DNA from 3 places in the Lentilactobacillus curieae genome. Region 2 is predicted to be linked to each of the others. Evidence: predicted binding sites of a transcription regulator. Region 2 holds the regulator's gene; each other region holds the start of a gene.
The links. The regulator NrdR, encoded in region 2, represses ribonucleotide reductase genes. The targets are predictions, from matches to a motif close to ACACNATATATNGTGT.
Positions count from the first base shown of each region.

Region 1: pnuC (nicotinamide riboside transporter PnuC) is a predicted target of NrdR. The motif match lies at 1,403-1,418, and genes of this name have one in related genera.
Region 3: nrdD (anaerobic ribonucleoside-triphosphate reductase) is a predicted target of NrdR. The motif match lies at 1,331-1,346, and genes of this name have one in related genera.

Region 1 is NZ_CP018906.1:239,835-242,042, forward strand. It holds gene PL11_RS01355 (NADH-dependent flavin oxidoreductase) at 1-441, opposite strand, end outside; gene pnuC (nicotinamide riboside transporter PnuC) at 572-1,333, opposite strand; gene PL11_RS01365 (shikimate dehydrogenase) at 1,518-2,208, opposite strand, start outside.
Region 2 is NZ_CP018906.1:1,757,081-1,759,288, forward strand. It holds gene mutM (DNA-formamidopyrimidine glycosylase) at 1-430, shown strand, start outside; gene coaE (dephospho-CoA kinase) at 435-1,025, shown strand; gene nrdR (transcriptional regulator NrdR) at 1,039-1,533, shown strand; gene PL11_RS08500 (DnaD domain protein) at 1,534-2,208, shown strand, end outside.
Region 3 is NZ_CP018906.1:766,793-769,000, forward strand. It holds partial or broken gene carB (carbamoyl-phosphate synthase large subunit) at 1-1,273, shown strand, start outside; gene nrdD (anaerobic ribonucleoside-triphosphate reductase) at 1,436-2,208, shown strand, end outside.

The DNA.
Region 1 (2,208 bases), 580 kb from region 2:
TTGCAAAACTTCTACTTCTTCAAGAGCACGTGGAGTTTCGTGCCCTGGACGGGGAGCGGCAATTGCACTAGCACTTATTGGTTGCTCGCCACGTAAAATTGCACTAGATGACATCCGACCCGCACTGAAGATTTGGATAATCGCTTTTGAACCACCAGTTTTCATAGCAGCCGCCAATTCAGAGAGCCTAGGAACAAATTTATCATCCGCAATACTAAGTTCCCCTTCAAACCCTTTGCCTAGCGGATTTACATTGGCAACCGCACTAATAAACATCCCCGCTTGACCAGCACGTTGTTGATAATAATCAAGTTCATCTTTAGAAACCGTTCCGTCTTCCATCGCCATTCGTTCAGTCATTGGTGGAATAACAACACGATTTTTAAGAGTGATTCCCTTATTTTCTAATTTAAATGGATTCAAAAAATTATATTTTGCCATGATGGATTCCTTTCACTGCCAAATTTTTATGTTTAATAATTGTGCGACCATTTATAAAGATAGTCAACGTTCCTAATAAAAAAGCAGTCGTATCCAATTTGATTTCGATTGGATGCGACCACTACTATGATTATTTAATTTCTGAAAGGCCCTTTTTTCTTCTACCTGAGTTGAACCATGGGCTAACTGTAAATGCCAAAATATCATTAACCACGTAAACTGCTGAGTTCACAGCCATGGCTAAAGTTGCATCGCCTTGACTAAATGTAATTCCCCAAAGAATCAATTGGAAAATTCCTGAGAACAACCACCAAAAGTATTGGTTACTGTATCTCATGAAACACATAATGCCGGCCGTTAAACTAACAGCAAAGCTTAAGGCATCAACATATGGACGAGGATCATTGGTGAATGCGCCAATTGCCCAGCCAGATACAAAGTAGACAATTACCGTCCCAACAATGGCAATAATCCACTGCTTCAAACCAAACTTCCGTAAATTATTAACAGTGTTATCATTCCAAGTCTTTACAGATAACAACACTGGCAAATCCAATGTTGCCACGTATGCAACTTGTTCAAAAATTGATAGGTAATTTTTTGCAGTCCAACCCGCATAAATAAAGCAGATTGCTGATAAAATTCCTAACCAACCGTTCACAGCCTTAGCTGCGTTGATTGATAAAATACATAATACCCCAAGGGTTGTCCCGATAAATGTAATGAATGCTACTGGTGTGATTGGGTTAGAAACCAACGTCATGATTTGTAAACCCATTGAAAACCAGAATAAGTAGTAGTTTTGTTGCGGCCAGCCCTTTACCTGCTGTGCCAACCACTTAAAGTATGTAACTAAATTGTGTCGTTCGCTTGTTGATGCTAAATTATCCAATTCTCTCACTCCCAATATTTAATTGGGCTGCAGCCTTATAACTATATATAGTGTCGTATTTGAAAAACAACACTATATATAGTATATCCATCTGAATTCAAAGTCAATCTTTGATTGATCCAAATTTAAGAATAACAAACGGCACGAATTAAAATTATACAGAGAAAATCAATAATAAACCAGCTTATTTTTGTCGGTTAGCAACCTCTTTTTTGACAGCATTCATCACAGAATCAATTGGCATATTCATTCCTGTCCAAAGTTTGAACGCTGCTGCTGCTTGAAAAACTAGCATTCCAGTCCCGTTCATCACGTGACAGCCTTTTTGCTTAGCTACTTCTAACAGCGGGGTCACTAAAGGAAAATAAATTGCATCAAAAACTACCTGATCAGGATGCAGATTTGCTAACTGACTGGGTGTTAATGGGAAGTGATTATCACCCGCCATTCCAACATTAGTCCCGTTAACGACAATGTCTGAATCCTTAATAGCATTCTCTAAGGCAGCTTCGTCATCAAAAGGAACAACTGATACTTGGTCACCCCAACCAGTCATTTCTTTCTTAACTTCGGCAAACGAATCATTATTTCGTTTAAACACGGTAACCTTGCCGGAATTCGCCTTTACCAAAGCCAAAACGATCGACTTTGCCGCTCCCCCAGCACCAAGGACCGTTACATGTTTGCCAATAACATCGACATTCTCATGAGCAAGCGCTGCAATAAAACCGTCCCCATCGGTGCTGTATCCAGTCAAAAAGCCGTGGTCATTGACCACCGTATTGACAGCCCCCAACTTTCTGGCGGTATCAGATAATGAATCTAGATGGGGTAACACAGTTTGCTTAAACGGCATTGAAAGGTTAAAGCCACCA
Region 2 (2,208 bases):
TGAGCCAACTGAAAAAACTTTGAAGCTTGAATACATGGAACAGATTTTTGCAAAGAGTAAGAAGGCAGTTAAGCCATTTCTACTTGATCAAAGTAAGATTGCCGGACTAGGTAATATCTATGCTGATGAAGTGTTATGGATGAGTAAAATTCATCCTGAGAGGCCTGCAAACTCATTAACGATTGCTGAATTAAAGGAATTAAGAAGCAACATTATTCTGGAACTGCAAAAGGCAATTGCTGGTCACGGAACAACCGTCCACTCTTACTCCAACGCATATGGTGAAGCCGGCAGTTTTCAGAATCAGTTGAATGTTTACGGACGTGAGGGAGAACCTTGTTTGCGCTGCGGTACCCCAATCGTGAAGATTAAGTTGGCTCAACGGGGAACGCATTTTTGTCCTAATTGTCAGGTACTAACTGAGGAGTGATCGTTTGTCAAAAATTGTTGGTTTAACGGGTGGAATCGCCACAGGAAAAACCCAGGTATCAAACTATTTAAAGACATTTGGAATCCCAATAATTGATGCTGACATTGTTACCAAAATGGTTGAGGCTAAAGGTCATGAGGGATTAGTTGCCATCATTTCTGAATTTGGTGAAGATTTTCTTGATGTAAACGGCGAGTTAGACCGCAAAAAGCTGGCGCAAACCGTCTTTAGCTCAGATAGTGAGTTAAAAAGATTAGTCAGGGTGATCAACCCGTTTATTGGTAGTGAAATTTACCGTCAGATTAATGAGTTGAAAGACCAAAAAATGGTGGTGTTAGACGCTCCAACATTGTTTGAAAATGGTTATAATAGTATAGTTGATGAAACGGTGGTTGTTTATACTGACCCCGTAAAGCAGCTTTCAAGATTGATTAATCGAAACCAGCTATCTATCACTGATGCAATGGCTAGAATCAATAGTCAATGGTCATTAGAAACGAAACGAGATTTAGCTGATGTAATAATTTATAATTCAAAAGAATTCGATTTGACTAAACTCCAAATCGATGACTGGTTAAGAAACGAAGAATTTTAAGGAGTGAACGTTCATGCAGTGTCCTCATTGTGGTCACAATGGATCAAAGGTTGTTGACAGTCGGCCAACGGACGATGGTCGGGTAATTAGAAGACGGCGAGAATGTGAAAGTTGTGGCTTTAGGTTTACGACATTTGAACGAGTAGAAGCTACCCCATTATTGGTCATCAAAAAGAACGGGAACCGTGAAGAATTTAACCGCGAAAAGTTGATGAAGGGAATCGTTAGGTCCGCAGAAAAGCGGCCTGTGTCTATGAATGCAATCACAGACTTGGTTGACAAAGTTGAGAATAAATTGCGTTCAACCGGTGATAGCGAAGTCACAAGTACTGAAATTGGTGAATATGTGATGGAGGATTTGGCCTCACTTGACCAAATTGCCTACATCAGGTTTGCCTCTGTGTATCGCCAATTTAAAGATATGTCTGTTTTTTATAAAGAGTTAAAAGAAATGATGGAAAAAACAAGCGGCAACCCAACCGATTCAAAAAACAGTGGTGATAAATAAATGTTAAGCGAAGAAAAGCTGTCTCCTGACAGTCGGTTTGTGGCATCTAACCAAAATGGTAATCAGGAATTAAATTTAAGCGTTCTTACCAATTTGTATTTACCTTTGATTGGCGCAAACGCTTTTTCGTTATACACATTTTTGTTTGGTGTTGCTAGGTCTGACCAACACACTTACCGGGTTCATTCATTCTACGAGATTCAGTCCTCGCTTAGCCTATCGTTAGAGTCAATTCAAACTGCTCGAAGAAAGTTAGAGGCTGTTGATCTAATGGCAACTTTCAAGACAAATGAGTCGCTTTTTGAATTTTCTGTGCAACTACCACTTTCTTCTGTTGAGTTTCTCAAGACGGACTTACTAACAACTCTACTGTTAGGTACAGTCGGTGAGCGAACTTTTAAGCAATTGGTAGGTCGGGTTGATGCCCCTAGAGAGCAAGCAAAACAAGCTGAAAACATTTCAGCATCGCTATTGGATGTTTTTTCAGTTCCTAAGTCTGTAATTGATCAGCCGTCTGCTGAGGTTGCTTCAGTTAAAAATCAACAAATTACCACAAATAAATTATCTGCAAATCAGCAAGATTTAAAAGAGCACCCATTTGATTTTGACCTATTATTAGAAATGTTACGCACATCATTCGTTGACATTGAAAGTGTGAAGGCGGCATACAATCCA
Region 3 (2,208 bases), 990 kb from region 2:
CGGTTTCCACTGATTTCTCGATTTCCGATAAGCTATACTTTGAACCTTTAACTATCGATAGCGTTATGAACGTCATTGATCTTGAACATCCTCTGGGGGTTGTCGTTGAGTTTGGTGGTCAAACTGCAATTAACTTGACTGAAGAACTTACCAAGCGTGGAGTTAAGATTCTGGGTACATCCCTTAAGGGAATTGAACAAACTGAAAACCGCCACAATTCGAAGATCTATTGATCAGTCAAAACATTTCTCATCCAAAGGGAATGACTGCAATGTCAGCCGAAGAAGCGAAAGGAATCGCCAAAAAGCTTGGTTATCCAGTCTTAGTTCGTCCAAGTTTCGTTCTTGGTGGTCGAGGAATGGCCGTTGTTGATAACGAAGGCGAATTAAACGATTACTTAGGACCTGCACTTAAGGCGAGTCATGGTCAACCCATCCTAATTGATCAATACATTAAGGGGATTGAATGCGAAGTCGATATTCTAAGTGACGGCAAAGACGTATTTGTTCCAGGAATTATGGAACATTTAGAGGGATCTGGAGTCCACTCAGGAGACTCTGTTGCAATGTACCCACCACAGCACCTAACGGATGAACAAAAGACAAAAATTGTTGCAGTGGCTACAAAGATTGGAAAACAAGTTCATGCAGTGGGAATGATGAACATTCAGTTTATCGTTGCCGATGATGTCTACGTCATTGAAGTTAACCCTCGGGCATCAAGAACGGTGCCATTCATGAGCAAGATTACTAAAATGCATTTAGCTCAGCTAGCAACTCACCTAATTTTAGGTAAATCATTAGCGGATCTTGGTTTGAATGCAGGACTTTATCCAGAACCAGACAAAGTGTTTGTTAAGGCACCGGTATTTTCATTCGCAAAACTCCCTGATGCTCCGACCGCTCTTAGCCCTGAAATGAAGTCAACAGGAGAAGATATTGGCTCAGGCGATACTTTTGAAGAAGCCTATCACAAAGCTTTGTTTGACAGTTATCACTACGATTCTGATTCATCAGCCCAAAACATAATTGTTTCGCAAACCGATGGTAACAATGCTGAAACGGTTTCCGAATTAACCAACAATGGATTTAAAGTTATTGAATATTCACACGGAATGGACTGGCCTGATGACCTAGCATTCGTCTTGGCAACATCTGATGACACCACTAGCGACCGCCAACTAATTTTGGCCGCATTAAGCCATCAAACTCCTCTATTTACTGCTTTTGATACTGTAAAATCACTATCACCTAAAAATGTAACAATTAGTTAAAATAAATATTTAAATATGAAAGCGGCTCAGAATATAGCATTCTGAGCCGCTTTTTACATACTATATGTTGTGTTTTTGATTAAATAGCACACAATATATGGTTGAAATGTGTTTCACAAAACCATACAATAATCTCAGACATTTCAAAAAGGGGCGCTGGATATGGATGTAATTAAGAATATAACTTCTACTCAAGAAATCGAAGATAAATTATTAAACTCAACCACTGTAATCAAGGCCGATGGGGAAAAGACTAAATTCTATCCCTACAAAATTAGCTTAGTTCTGGATGAGTTAACAGATGATTCCGAACTAAAGGCTAGCCTTTACGCAACTATTCTCTCAGCAATTGAGGGAACTGCGACAATCACTACTGATAAAATCCGGGAAATTTTTAAACAAGCCTTAGAAGTCGCTGGTCAAAATGACCTACTAAACCAATATACTACATATAGACAAAATGATGTTGCTTCTTTTGAACGGATTACTGATCCCAAAACTAAACTGAATCAATTCTTCAACAATTCTGACACAATTGTTCATGAAAACGCGAATAAAGACAGTGACGTTTTTAGCACCCGACGCGATTTAACTGCCGGGATGGTCGGTAAGTCACTTGGACTAACAATGATGCCACAAACGGTCGCTAAGGCCCATTTACGCGGTGATATTCATTACCATGATCTCGACTACTCCCCATTAACTGAAATGACTAACTGCTGTTTAGTTGATTTTAAGGAAATGCTCACGAACGGGTTTAAAATTGGAAACGCTGATGTTGCGTCACCAAAATCTATTCAAACCGCAACTGCTCAAATGTCACAAATAATTGCCAATGTGGCATCAAGTCAATACGGTGGTTGCTCAGCTGATCGTGCAGATGAACTATTGGCACCATTCGCAGAACTAAACTACAAGAAACATTTAAGAGATGC